Regions from separate parts of the Paenibacillus sp. FSL P4-0127 genome, predicted to be linked through region 1. Evidence: riboswitches for the same ligand, from Rfam matches in the RefSeq annotation. Region 1 holds a riboswitch; the other holds the start of a gene.
What was found. Region 1 has a riboswitch for S-adenosylmethionine ahead of metA (homoserine O-acetyltransferase MetA). Riboswitches for the same ligand answer to the same signal wherever they lie in the genome.
Positions count from the first base shown of each region.

Region 2: another riboswitch for S-adenosylmethionine. It lies ahead of NYE74_RS10095 (methionine ABC transporter ATP-binding protein); the one in region 1 lies ahead of metA (homoserine O-acetyltransferase MetA).

Region 1 covers NZ_JBBOWY010000002.1:1,326,173-1,333,600, reverse strand. Annotated here, with positions in the region: gene mqnC (cyclic dehypoxanthinyl futalosine synthase) at 1-418, opposite strand, end outside; gene NYE74_RS32315 (hypothetical protein) at 604-789, shown strand; gene NYE74_RS32310 (trans-sulfuration enzyme family protein) at 941-2,131, opposite strand; gene NYE74_RS32305 (aminotransferase class V-fold PLP-dependent enzyme) at 2,124-3,320, opposite strand; gene metA (homoserine O-acetyltransferase MetA) at 3,337-4,272, opposite strand; SAM riboswitch class I at 4,386-4,513, opposite strand; gene corA (magnesium/cobalt transporter CorA) at 4,997-5,932, shown strand; gene NYE74_RS32290 (HRDC domain-containing protein) at 6,338-7,342, opposite strand.
Region 2 covers NZ_JBBOWY010000001.1:2,263,559-2,270,986, reverse strand. Annotated here, with positions in the region: gene NYE74_RS10105 (MetQ/NlpA family ABC transporter substrate-binding protein) at 1-172, opposite strand, end outside; gene NYE74_RS10100 (methionine ABC transporter permease) at 234-902, opposite strand; gene NYE74_RS10095 (methionine ABC transporter ATP-binding protein) at 902-1,918, opposite strand; SAM riboswitch class I at 2,269-2,426, opposite strand; gene NYE74_RS10090 (Cthe_2314 family HEPN domain-containing protein) at 2,527-3,243, opposite strand; gene NYE74_RS10085 (UbiD family decarboxylase) at 3,259-5,025, opposite strand; gene NYE74_RS10080 (COX15/CtaA family protein) at 5,041-5,991, opposite strand; gene NYE74_RS10075 (thioredoxin family protein) at 6,202-6,567, opposite strand.

The DNA.
Region 1 (7,428 bases):
AGGAGTGCATCGTGATATCCGGGAACCGCTGCTTGATCGCTTTCAGCAGGTCCGTATAATAGCTGAACGGCAGATTCGGGTTCGTTCCGCCCTGCATCAAGATTTCCGTACCGCCCACGTCGATCGTTTCCTGGATTTTTTGAAAGATCACCTCATCCGGCAGGACATACCCTTCCTCCGAGCCCGGACGGCGGTAAAACGCGCAAAAACGGCAGTACACGTCGCAAATATTCGTGTAATTGATGTTCCGCCCGATGACGAATGTCGTCACCGGTTCGGGATGCTTCCGCTCCATCAGAATGTTGGCCGTGTGCCCCATTTTTTCCACTTCAGCGGATTCGAACAGACGGACCGTGTCCTCCAAATCCAGGCGTCCGCCCTGCAGCGCCTTGTTTAATATATCGTCGATCGCAGCCATATCACTGCCTCCCTACAACTAAAAATGAGATAAATAAAATCGTGAAAAATTAAACATTATGGTTTAATCGTAACATAATCATGGGCAGAAAAACAGCACCCGTGTTGAGCGAAGGCCGGATCGGAAGAACGGTTGAAGAACGGTTGAAGAACGATCGGGAGAACGGTTGGAAGAAGGACGGCCTTATGGAACCAACTGCAAAAGTGCAGTTGAAAAAGGCTAAAACCTGGTTGCCTGAGCCTGAGAGAGGAGTCCAGCAAAATATAAGGGCAACAAAGGGCGTTATTCCGGCGGTATCCGTCCATTTGAGAGAAATAGGTACAATTTATGTCGCTATTTTTTCGAATGACAAGGAAATGACCGCGTTCTAGACCTTTAATAGGAAAATAAGTACCAAAAATGCCGCTAATGGGAATGAACATGCCTGAGTCCGGATAATAAGTACATAAAATGCCGTTAACTTTCTTACCAAAAAGCAAGCACCCGGCCAGGATGACCGGGTACTGTGGGGGAAAACAAACATCAGCTTCGCTGAAGGGCGCGGTCCAAGTCGGCGATCAGGTCGCCGATATCTTCAAGACCGACGGAATACCGCAACAGGCCGTCGGTAATCCCGCGCTCGCTGCGTACTTCCTGCGGCATCGAGGCGTGGGACATCATCGCCGGATACGACAGGATACTCTCGACGGCGCCGAGGCTGACGGCGACGATCGGCAGCTTCACTTCGCTCAGCAGCCGTTTCGCCCGCTCGCCGGAGCCGACGTCAAACGAGACGACCGCGCCGTAACCGGCCGACTGCTTCTCCTGGATCTCCCGGCCTGGGTGATCCGGCAGGCCGGGATAAAAGACGGCGTCGATGTCGCCGCGCTTGCTCAGCCAATCGGCCAGCTTCCGGGCGCTGATTTCGCTGTGGGCCATGCGGGCGCCAAGCGTCTTCATGCCCCGCATGAGCAGCCAGGAATCCGACGCGCCAAGCACGGTGCCCATGCCGTTTTGCAGGAATTTAAGCCGCTTCGCCAATTCCTCGGTGCGGGCCACCGCCAAACCGGCCAGCACGTCGCTGTGGCCGCCCAGGAACTTGGTCGCGCTGTGCAGCACGATATCGGTTCCCAGTTCAATCGGCCGCTGGTAATACGGGGTCATGAACGTGTTGTCGACGATGCTGATCAAATCATGCTCGCGGGCCCAGGCGGAAATTTCGGCGATATCGGTGATTTTCAGCGTCGGATTCGACGGCGTTTCCATATATACCGCTTTGGTGTTGGACTTCAGGGCCGCTTTCACCTCGTCCGGCCGGGTCATGTCGACGAAGGTCGTTTCGATGTTCATCCGGCTTAAAATGTTCGACAGCAGCCGGTATGTACCGCCGTACACATCCTCCGTCACAATGATATGATCGCCGGCGGACAGCAGCATAAACGTCGTGGAGATCGCCGCCATTCCGCTGGAGAAGGCGAAGCCTTGCACGCCGCCCTCCAGCAGCGCGATATAATCCTCCAGCGCCTGCCGCGTCGGGTTGCCAGAGCGGCTGTAATCATGCTGCGGAGGATTAAAAATATCGTGATGATGAAACGTCGAAGCCTGATAAATCGGCACGCTGGATGCGCCCGTAGCGCTGTCGACCTCGCTGCCGAAATGAATCAGCTTCGTGTCGAATTTTTTCCCCAAATTCCCGGGTTGAGCCGCCGCTTCGTTATGATCCTGTTTACTCATGTTTTTGTCCCCCTTCGACTTCGATCCGCGCCGCCTCCAAAGCCTGTCCCAAATCGGCGATCAAATCGTCCTCATGTTCAATGCCTACCGAAAAGCGCAGCAGACGGTCGTCAACGCCCACCGCTTCGCGGATTTCGGCGGGAATGTCGGCATGGGTCTGCACGGCGGGATAGGTCATCAGCGATTCGACACCGCCGAGGCTTTCCGCAAACGCGATCAGCCGCAGGTTGCGAAGCACCGGCTCCACGTAGCCGGCGTCCGTCACTTTGAAGGAGAAAATTCCCGTGTTGCCGCGGGATTGTTTGTTCTGAATCCCGTATCCCGGATGATCCTCCAGCCCCGGGTAAAACACTTCGGCCACCTGCGGATGACCCTGCAGGTATTTGGCGACCGCCAGGGCGTTGCTTTGATGGCGCTCCATGCGCAGGGCCAGCGTCTTCATGCCGCGCATCAGCTGATAGGAATCGGACGGGCTCAGCACCGCGCCGATGGAATTGTGCAGGAACGCCACCTCCTCGGACAACTCTTTGCCCTTGGTGACGATCAGTCCGGCCAGCACGTCGTTGTGCCCGCCCAAATATTTGGTCGCGCTGTGCACCACGATGTCCGCTCCAAGCTCCAACGGCCGCTGAAAATACGGCGTAAGCAGCGTATTGTCCACGATCGTCAGCAGGCCATGCGTATGAGCCCATTTGCCGACGGCCTCGATGTCGGTCACCATCATCAGCGGGTTGGTTGGCGTTTCGATAAACACCGCTTTGGTGTTCGGCTTGCGCACGCTTTCCAGCGCGTCCAGATCGTTCGTGTCCACATACGAAGCCGTCACGCCGTATTTGGACATGATCCGTTCCAACAGACGGTAGGTCCCGCCGTACAGGTCGAGCGATACGATCAGATGATCGCCCTGGGCAAACAGGGTGAATATCGTTTGCAGCGCCGCCATGCCGGAGCTACAGGCAAACCCCGCATCCCCGGCTTCCAAAACGGCCGCCGCGTCTTCCAGCACTTTGCGGGTCGGGCTTTTGGTCCGGGCGTAATCGAAGCCTGTGCTTTGACCGAGCCGCGGATGCCGGAACGCCGTCGCCTGATAAATCGGGTAATTCACCGCCCCGGTCACCGGTTCCTCCACGGAACCGATTTGCGCCAGGACGCTTTCGATGCGCCACTCTTGCTTGTTGTTCTCTCCCATCTGTTATCCCTCCACTTCAGATCTCATACATAATTTCCGCCGCTTGATCGATATCATACGGCGTTTCCTGATACACATAGTAGTTCAGCCAATTGGAAAATAATAAGTTTGCATGGGCGCGCCAGGACGAAACCGGCTGGCGGGACGGATCGTCTTTCGGGAAATAGTTGACCGGCGGATCGACTTCCATTCCTTTGGCTATGTCTCGTTCATACTCCCACTTGAGCGAATCGGGATCGTATTCCGAATGTCCGGTCACGAAAATCTGTTTGCCGTCCCGGCTGGCCACCAGGTAAATTCCGGCTTCTTCGGATTCGGCCAAAATCTGCAGCTCGGGCACCCGCTCGATGTCGGCGCGCTCCACATCCGTATGACGGGAATGCGGCACCAGGAACATTTCGTCGAAGCCGCGCAGCAGTTTGACGCGCGGATCGTTGACCGTATGGGAGAACACGCCGAAGCATTTTTTCGGCAGCGGGATTTTCCGCACGCCGTAATGATAGTAAAGACCGGCCTGGGAAGCCCAACAAATATGCATGGTGGAAGTGACGTGGGTTTTGCTCCACTCGAAAATTTCTTTGAGCTCTTCCCAGTAATTTACATCTTCAAATTCCAGCTGCTCCACCGGAGCGCCCGTAACGATCATGCCGTCGAACCGGCGGTATTTGATTTCGTCGAACGTCTTGTAAAACATCTCCAAATGCTCGGCCGAAGTATTTTTGGAGGTATGGGAGCTCGGGTGGAGCAGGACGATTTCAACCTGCAGCGGCGTGTTGCCGAGCAGACGCAAAATTTGCGTTTCGGTCGTTTCTTTGGTCGGCATCAGGTTCAGGATCGCGATCCTTAATGGACGGATGTCCTGATGATAGGCCCGGCTTTCGTCCATCACGAAAATATTTTCGTGGGTCAGCACTTCTTTGGCCGGCAGATGGTCCGGTACTTTAATCGGCATAGGGGGTTCACTCCTTTAGAAGTTAGTCGGAAATCATATCGATTCGAAAGTCGGCGATAACAAGAAAGACCTCTCTCCGCGGGAGAAAGGTCATTACGTTCCAGTATGCGCCTCTCTCATCTCTCAGAATCCGCCAAGCATCGCTTGAAATCGGTTCTGCAAGAATTAGCACCGCTGCGATCAAAGATCGCCGGTTGCCGGGTTTCATCGGGCTAGTCCCTCCACCTGCTCTTGATAAGATTTCGCTGTATTTAATTGGGGTTCGGAGCTGTTGTTCATGAAGCGTTGCTCCTTGAAATCACTTTAATGTAAATGCTGCCTTCCGTCAAGAACTTAGGAGAAAAATCACACTGTTTTTTCATGTACGGCTTTCGTCCCGGTGCATAATATACTTTTGGGTTGAAACATTTCCGATCGCAGCGTTATACTAAACAAGTGCTTAGAGGCTGTTCGGCCTTGAAGCGGACTGAATGTTTCAATTTTGAAAAGTTGCGAGGTGAAACCGAGAATGGAAGGCGACCCGAGTTCGCAGAGGACAACCCGGAAATTACAATCGCATAGGAAATTGATCAGCTGGGTGCTCAAGGACCGAGATGGGCACTTCCGTTTCCCGGTGTTTGGCTAAACGCCTCTTTCGGTGCGGCCGAATGCAGCGGTCTCTTTCCTATGCTCTAACCAAGAGCAAACCCTGGATTCATCCCCAGGGGAAAGGGAGTGAAAGCATATGAAAATCCGTCATGTTAAAGAAGGCGTATTTAACGCTGTAGAGGACGTTGAACTGACGACAACCCCGCCGGAGGAAGGCTTCTATTGGATCGATGCCGACGTGGACGATCTGGCGCTGCTGCAGCCGCTGTTTTCGCTGCATGATTTGGCCGTGGAGGACTGCCTGACCGAGGAAGAGCAACGTCCGAAAATCGAGACATACGACAACCATTACTTTATTGTTGTGAACAGCATCCGTTATGATGACGAAGAGATTTTTCTGCGGGCGCTGAACATCTTTTTGGGACGGCATTACATCATTACCGTAACCAAGCAGAAAATCAACGAGCTGCGGGCGGTCAAACCGATTTTATGGGAACAGGAAGTAAGCGAACCCGACCGTTTTCTGTATCTGCTGATCGACCTCGTGGTGGACAATTATTTCATTGTCGGCGACCGGATCGAAGTCAAGATCGAAAAGCTTGAGGAAGACATTCTGATGCATACGAAACGTTCGCACTTGAACGAAATCATCGGGCTGCGAAGCGAAATTTTGTGGCTCAAAAAGGTGCTTGGCCCGCAAAAAGAAGTCATCAATATTTTAAATAAAAAAGATCTGCGGCTGATCGACGACCAACTGCAGAAATATTTCAGCGACATTTATGAAAACGCCGTGAAGATATCCGAAAACTTCGATACGTTCCGCGAACTGGTCGGCAACTTGCGCGAGGCCTACCAGTCCGCCATCGCCAACCGGGCCAACGAAATCATGCGCGTGTTTACGGCGATTACGACGATTTTCATTCCGCTGACGCTGATCACCGGCATCTACGGGATGAACTTCGACAACATGCCGGAGATCCATTCGCAATACGGCTATTTTATCGTTTTGGGCATTATGCTCGTGCTTGGTTTGGGCATGTTTTATATTTTCCGGAAGCGGGATTGGATTTAGGGGCAGAGCGGTGAAGAACGGGATTACGAGAAATATTTGGGCCTACGATCGCTGTTGCCGCTAGGATTCTATATAAGTTGAACTAATGATTGCACAGATGGGGCAGACGGGTGAAATGTTCTTACGATCGCTGTTGTTCCCGGATTTCTATGATTGTATAAATTCAAATATGGTAGAAATCCGCTCGCAAAGGCGGCCACTGCCGTTTCTTCAGAATCATTTCACCCTCTTGCCTATTCTTCACGCTTCTTTAATTCAACTTATATAGACAATACTGAAGCGGCAAGGCAAGCGCTACCCGCTTCAAATTTTCTCTCCATCCCGTAACACCGCTCTTTTGGTATGAAGGTCAAAGCGCCGACATGGAAGTTAAACCATGTTCGGCGCTTTTTTATATGGGGACAATCACCCCGCGTGGCGGGCGCTTTCGCGGTGGCGGCGGTAGCGGAGGCGGATCAGGCGCAGCCGTTCGTAGAGCAAATCGAGATTTGCTCCTTCCGGTGTTTCGGCGCCGTAAACCTTCTGGAGCACCGGCTTAAGAAAAGCGTCGCCCAGTTCCTCGTAAGCCTGCCAAACCGCGATTTGCTCCTCTTCGGGCATCTCCTGCAGCTCGGCATCCACCAGGGAATCGGTATCGTACCCTTCCTTTTCCAACGATTCAAGCAGCTCCAGCGCCTCCCTCCGCTCGATGCCGGCCCGGGAACACATGTCGTTTAAGCTTGAACCTGCGGCCAGGGATTCAAGCAACGAGCGGCGAACGCTGAATTTTTCCATCTCCGCGCGAAACTTGACTTCCTTCTGCTTATATAGCCAGGACCGGAATGTCTCATCATCGATCTCCCGCTCCACCCAATCCAGCGGAAAATCATGGGTTCGTTCCGCTTTCTCCGTAATATCCAGCACCTCGGCGCCAAACTCGGCGGCTTTGTTCTCGCCTACGCCCGGAAGCTGCAGCAGTTCCTCGGCCGTATGCGGCAAAAATGTGCTGATCATGCGCAGCAGCCGATTGCTCGCGATGAGATAGGGCGCTTTCCGGTCGGCGGCGGCCTTCTTTCTACGCCATACACAAAGCTCGTTATACACAGGCTCGTTTGCGTTCAGCTCGCTGTAACAAATCAATTTCTGAGCCGCCATTCCCCGCCCTCTCAGCTGCTCTTTTTCATCCCAGATTCCCTCCATGACGGGGCGAAATCCCTCCCCCAGCTTGACCGCCAGACGATGGCGGTAAACGTGAAGCATTTCCGACCAGGAAGCCCCTTCGTACCACAAATGCTCCTGCTCCCCGTCCGCGGTCAATTCGTTCCAGCCCATCCGCCATTGCCCTTCCTCTTCGCCGATCCAGACCTGGGCCTCGGTCATCAACGCGCCGTTTCTTTTCTTCTCCAAACTGTTCAAAAATACGATCCGCATAAGCTTTCTCCTCCTTTAACTTCAGCTACGCGGAGGAACCACCCTGATGTTGGCGGAACGCAAAAAGCACCCCTCCTGCGGTTATC
Region 2 (7,428 bases), on a different contig from region 1:
CAGTATTCGTGTCTCCGCCTTCCGCACTGCCTTGAGCAGCCCCGGCATTCGCCCCGCCGGAGTTACCGCCAGCGGCGCTGCCCGCACCGCTGTTTGCCGCGTTGTTGCTGCCGCAAGCCGAAAGCACCAATACAAGCGCCAGCGTAAGCAAAGATAAAGTCCATTTTTTCATTGCAGTTCTTCCCCCTTAAAATGTGTTTTGAATAAGGATTCATATCTATTTGAGTCATTCCTTATTTCCGCGTAAAAAAGATAACCAGCCGGTCGCCCAGCATTTGCAGCACCTGCACCAGAATAACCATGAATACGACAGAGACAATCATCACGCCCGATTCATAACGGTAATAGCCGTAACGGATGGCCAGGTCGCCGAGTCCGCCCCCGCCGACCATGCCCGACATCGCCGTGTAGGACACGAGCGTAACGACGGTGATCGTCATCCCCGCGATCAGGCCGGGCAGCGATTCCGGCAGCAGCACCTTGCGGATGATTTGAACAGGCGAGGCGCCCATCGCCTGTGACGCCTCAATCACCCCGCGATCAACTTCGCGCAACGCCGTTTCCACCAAGCGGGCGAAAAACGGAGCGGCCCCGATCACCAGCGGCGGAATCGTCCCTTCCACGCCGGTCGAAACGCCCATGATCGCCCGGGTCACCGGAATCAAGGCGACGATCAAAATGATAAACGGCACCGAGCGCAGGATATTGACGATAAACGAGACAATCCGGTAAATCCAAGCGAGCACTGCGGACGACGAACGGGAACAGGTATACAGCAGCACCCCAAGCGGAAGCCCGATCAAAAACGTAAACAGGGAGGCATATCCCAGCATTTTCAGCGTATCGATCGTGGCCGTGCCCATTTCGGGCCAATCCAACCCGGCGAAATCCACGTTCCACATTATCCGATCACCTCCACATCAAGATCCCGTGCTTTCAGGAGCGCCAGCGTCCGGTCGACATCGGCGTCCGCGCCCTCAAAAGATACGGTAAGCTGCCCATAAGGCACTTCCTTGATCGTCGAGATCGTCCCCTGCAGGATGGCGAAATTCACACCGGTCTCCCGGACGACCTGGGACAATACCGACTCATACGTCTTTGCCCCGAGGAACGTGATCTTCACCAGCCGGGACCATGCCGGACGGGGCACCGAAGCGGCCAGCTTGACGCCTTCCTCCCCGGCGGCGTCCCGGTGGATAAACTCGCGCGTGACCGGATGCTTCGGCTTCAGAAACACCTCGGTTACCGGCCCTTCCTCGACGATGCCGCCCTCATGAATGACCGCCACCCGGTCGCAGATGCTTTGAATGACGTGCATCTCGTGCGTAATGAGCAAAATCGTTAAATGGAACTTCTTATTGATGTCCAGCAGCAGCTTCAAAATCGAATCCGTCGTTTGCGGATCGAGCGCCGAGGTCGCTTCGTCGCACAGCAGGACATCGGGATCGCTCGCCAGCGCCCGGGCGATGCCGACCCGCTGCTTCTGGCCCCCGGACAGCTGCGCCGGATATTTATGGCGGTGCTCTTCCAGACCGACCAATGTTAGCAAGCTGTTCACCTTTTCCGCAATGACCGCCTTCGGCGTTCCGATCAGCGTCAGTGGAAAAGCGATGTTATCATAAACGGTAGCCGACGACAGCAGGTTAAAATGCTGAAAAATCATGCCGATTTTGCGCCGCTGCTGCTGCAGCTCGCGTTTGCCCAGCTTCGTCAGCTCCACGCCGCCGACCCATACCTCGCCTTGCGTCGGACGTTCCAGCAAATTGATGCAGCGGATCAGCGTGCTTTTGCCGGCGCCCGAGTGGCCGATGACGCCGAAGATTTCCCCTTTTTGCACGCTCATATTGAGGCCCGACAACGCGGTGGTCGACGTTTTTTTGCCGCTGTAAATTTTGGTGATGCCTTTGAGTTCAATCAAGCTCCTAACCCCCTTTTCCATGCCGTTTCCGCTTATAGAGGTTGTTCAAAAAGTCGTCTTTCCATGACGAAGTAGTTCAGGGAGTAAATCGGGCATCGAATCTTGAATTCAGCCGGGCCTTCCAAGCGGATGCTTCCGAAGCATGTTTCCTTCGGAAACATTTGACTCACGTAGATCTGTCTACGCTCCGCTACTTTCGTCCCTGGCTTCATCCAACTCAAGCGTTTTGAAAAAACGCACTTCGGAAGCATACGCTTCGGTCCTGAAAACCCGACTTTTTGAACACGCACTTATATAAATAAAGAGCCCCTGACAGAATCAAAGGGCTCTCTTTACGTAAAGACAATGCCTTCTCATCTGCCAAAACCAATCTGCCACTGCAGCCATCGGTTTTGAAGGAATTAGCACCATGACATCCGCCAAGCTCCGCGGTTACCCGCGAAAACACCCTGGTCGAATCGGTTGCTGGGCTTCATCGGGCCTTTCCCTCCGCCTCTCTCGATAAGAAAAATATTAAATTGGATGAAACTATTTCACGCTTTCTGAAACTATTGTTGAGTATAAAGACTTTCTCGCATTTTGTCAAAGGAAAAATAGCTCATTTGAAGTCAGCTTGTTGTGACCTTTTTCCACCGCCGGTTCGTATAATCGAAAACGGTCCAAAAGGTTTCGCAAACCATGCGGTAACCCTGCTCCAAATCCCGCAGATGCCGGTCGAGATCCTCCAGTTCGATCTTCCCGTAAAGGGCCTGGTGCCGCTGCCACAGATCGTCCTTCATTTCCGAGTTCATGTAATGGATTTCCGTGTTCCGCCGGCGCCTGAGCACCCCCAGCACCTCACCGTACTCCTCCTTGATCGCCGTCAGCTTGCCGCCCAGCTCGGGATGTACCTTTAGATGAGCAAATTGGCGCAGCACCGTAAAGTAGGAAAAATGCGTCTTGACCTTGGACGTGTTCAAATCGAACAGCTCGTTCAGCACCGTGCCCAGCTTGTCCAGAGAGGAAAACACCCGAATAAACCCGTCCTTGTAAAAAAAGACGTACCGCGCATAATTCTCCCGTTCGTCCGAGCCCATATCGTCCACGAAACCGGTCCGCACTTTTTTGCGGAAAAAAGCCGCGGCAAACAGACACTGTTCCAACTCGTCCAACGAGGTAATCAGGCCGTGCATCCAAACTTCCAGCTTGCGGAAATCATGGGTTGGATCTTGATGCCGCTTCATTTCCCGCTGCAGCAGCTTCACGGTTTGCGCCATCGCGCCCAACGTCTCGGCCAGCCGGCCTTCATTTCGTCTCGGCGGTTCGCCAAGTAAGCTTCGCAGCATTCGTTAGTCCCCGTTTCACGAAAAATAAGATTTCCAGCGCTCATCCACCAAAGACACGATATCTTCCCGCGGAAACAGTTCGTCGGGATACCCCGGCTTCATCCGGGCATCGACGACCAGCGGCAGCGTATAGGCCAGATGATGCTGGCGCACCTCGGCCGCGGCAAAAATATCGTCCGCCGGATTAAAGCGCGTAAACACCGTCCATAAAAAGGCGGTCTGGTTCCGGGTCGCCGCGTCGGCGTCATCGACCAGGACGACCAGCGGCCAGCTCGTGCCGCGTTCGCGCAGCCGGCCAAGCAGCCGTTCCGCAAGCTTAGGCTCCTTCTCGTAAGACGCCCCGGACACGACCAGGCATCCGTCATGAAACACGCGGATCCGCTCGATCTCGGCAATCTCGCCCTCGTCGTAAGCCTGCGGCAGCTCGCGCACCGGGTCTCCGACCCCGATCAGAATCGCCTTGCTGCCGTGGTTCAGCTTGCGCCCGGTATAATCCAGCGTATCATGCGAGGTATTGTTTAGGATAAACAAGTCCGTACGCGGATCGAAGCGCTCCAGCACCGTCTTAAGCAGCAGGCGGAAATCGGCCAGATCCACCGGCTTGTCCGTCAGCATCAAAATCTTCGTCAACGACAGCTGCCCTTCCCCCAAAATCCGCAGCGCCGAGACAAGCGCTTCGCGGGAATAGCTCTCCCGGACGACCGCCGAGCTGAGCGCGTGAAATCCGCTTTCCGCATAGGTCCAGAGCGAGCGGACGCCCGGCATGACGATCGGGAAAGCCGGGGACAGCAGCTTTTGCAGAAAGTCGCCCAAATAATAATCTTCCTGGCGCGGCTTGCCGACGATCGTCGCCGGATAAATCGCGTCCTTGCGGTGCCACATATGGTTTACGTGCAGCACCGGAAATTCATGCTGCAGGGAATAATACCCGAAATGATCGCCGAACGGGCCCTCCAGCCGGCGCTCATGCGGCGGCACCAGCCCGGTGATGGCGAATTCGGATTCCGCCGGAATCCGGTGGCCGCCGAGCGGATTGTCGACCATCGGCAGCTTTTCGCCGAGAATAAACGAAGCGACGAGCAGTTCGGACAAATGCTCGGGCACCGGGGAAATCGCCGAAGCGATCATCGCCGGCGGGCCGCCCAGAAACACCGAAACCGGAAGCGGCTCGCCCCGTTTCTCGGCCTCATGGTAATGAAAGCCGCCGCCTTTTTGAATTTGCCAGTGCACCCCTGTCGTCTGATCGTCGTACAGCTGAATCCGGTACATGCCGAGGTTGTTCTCCTTAGGCTGCAGCGGGTTCTCCGTATATACGAGCGGTAAAGTGATGAAAGGGCCGCCATCCTCCTGCCAGCTGGTCACCTTCGGCAAATCCTTGAGCGGAGCTTCGGTCCGGCACACCTCCAAAATCGGGGCATCGCTTTTGGTGACGGTTTTCATCCCTACTTTTAGCACTTCCCGGATTAATCCCCGCTCATTCCACAGCGCCTTCGGCGAAGGCGGCAAAAGCTTATGTATCGCGTCGACCAGCCGGTTCGCCAGCATTTCCGGACGGGTGCCAAACGCCATTTCCACACGGCGCACCGTGCCGAACAAATTGGTCGCCACCGGGAACGGGGTTCCTTTCACGTTCGTGAACAGCAGCGCCGGACCGCCTTCCTCAATGACCCGGCGGTGGATTTCCGCCAGCTCCAGATAAGGATCGACCGGAACATCGATAACCGCCAGCTGGTTTTCTTTTTTCAGCGCATCGATCCATTGACGCAAGTTCTTATAACTCATGGTTGATCAATCCTCCTATACCGCTTTGCGCGCATCGGCCAGGGCCGAGTTCCTCCCGCTTAGCTGCCAAGTGCGGACGCTAAGGTAACAAAGCACACCGAACAACGCAGCCAGCACGATAATGTGCGCCAGCGAAGTAAACAAGTAGACATGATAGTTGTTCAGCGTAAACACGATGCTCGCCCCGGTGAACACTTGAACGATGACCAGCAGCGTCGCGGCCAGCCCCAGCTTGCGTATCTCGGGAAGATCGGGATGCTTCCAGAAGGCCAAATGTCCAAGCGCGGCGATGACGAGCAGCAGCAGGAAGGCGGCCACCCGGTGGGTAAAGGCGATCCCCTCTCCCCCCGCGAGTCCCGGGATCAACTGTCCGTTGCATAACGGCCAGCCGCTGCAGCCTCCCGCCGAATCGGTATGGCTGACGTAGGCGCCGAGATAAACGACGATATAGGTGTAACCGGTTGCGATCCAGGTCAGGTTGCGGAAGGCTTTGGACACCCTGGCCTTTGGCGCGAATCCCGCCTGCCTGCGTTCCTCCTGGCGGATGCCCAGCACCAGCATAATCGAGCTGGCGAAAGCGATCAGCGAAAAACCGAAATGCAGCGCCATTACGTAGGAGGAGGTCGGATAGATGACGGCCATCGCTCCCATGAACGCCTGCACCATCACGAAAATCAAAGCCAGGAGAGAAAAGAGCTGGAGATCCCTGCGGTTTTTCCGGTACAGCCAGAAAGCGACGAACACCGCCAGCGACAACAGCCCGGCGGCTCCGCTCACGGCCCGGTGCGAATACTCGATCAGCGAAGCGATCGTATGGGCAGGCACGAATTTGCCGTGACAAAGCGGCCACTCATTGCCGCAGCCCAGTCCGGACTCCGTTTTGGTGACGACGCTGCCCCCCAAGGTAGCCAGAAACATCACCAAGCAGGAAGCATAACTGAGCCATTTTAATTGTCTCGTATTCAAATGGTTCACACCTTTGTATCTTCATTATCTTCATTCGGTTGACATATCCTTCTCATTATAACCGATAAAGCAACCTCTTTCATAGGCAACCTGCGTAAAAAGTTACAAAAAAGAAGCCACCGCCCCGGTTGGCCGGGGCGGTGGCTTGATTAAGCACGTATGCAATAGGCGTGCTGCTTTAAAACCGGCTTTGAAGGCGGCTTTACCTCTTCACAGATCTCTTCTCTCCGGCGTATCATGCAGCGTATGGTAAACATCCAGCGCCCGCCCGATGAACTGCTCGATCTCCTCGCGCGATTTGCGCAGCTTGTTGACGAAGCGAACGAGCTCGCGGCCGTCGGTATAGGCCACGAAGCTCGGAATGCCGAGAATGTTTTGCTCCTGGCTCACTTCGCCGACCTGATCCACATCCACTTCGATGAAGGTTAGCCGGTCCGCGTATTTTTCCTCGACCTCCGGCATAAAAGGATCTATAAATTTGCAATCGCCGCACCAGTCCGCTTTAAAAACCGCGATCACCAGGCTGCTGGATTGGATGCTGACCTGAAATTCTCCGGGAGATGTAACTTTTTTCATCTAAGCTTCCCTTCCTTTCTGTTCCTCTCTCCCCTTAAGTCAACCAAATCCGGGAGTGGAAGTCAATTTTTTGGGCATACTTGCAAGTAAATAACCATTGTCTGGCTGGGCGCTCCGGTAATGAAGCCGGAAGCGGCGAAACAGGATATGACTAAGGCGAAATACCATATGGCTATGGAGAAGCACGATATGGCTATAGAGAAACACGATATGGCTATATAGTTGAACCAAGCGATCAATCTCCATGGGACTATGCTGCTGCGCCGGAACAGATTAACGCCATGACGCGCTCGGCTTAGGCTTAGGATTAGGCTTATTTTCGCTCATTCCATTGGATTTATCCAGTCAAATTGCTTGAATCAAGCCGAAAATAATCGGGTGACGGGATTCCACGCTGGGCACCAGGTCGGGTAACACGTTAGGCAAAATGTCGGATAACACATTAGGTAACACTTTAGGCAACACTTTAGGCAACACAGCGGGTGTCAGGTCGGATACCCGCTCGTGTGTATCACGTCGGGCAGTACGTCAGGCAACACGTCGGGTACCCGGTCGTGTATCACGTCAGGCAGCACGTTCTGATTGGAAATATCCAATAGAATGGAAATGGGGCAGCAAATGCGGCAGCTTGATTGGATATTTCCAATAGAATAGGCACGGTAGGGTGCAAAACGGAGATTTGAGCGAATTCTATTGGATTTTTGCGGGTGAGAGCTCAATATTGCGGTCGATGTCGGTCAATCTATTGGATTTTTCCAATGAGGGGTGGAGGAACGGAGCGGGTTATGGGGATGATCAGTAATTCCGACTATCCTTAGCCGCTGCTGCGGCCCGCAGTCCAGCGTTTCCGTCAGAATCCGG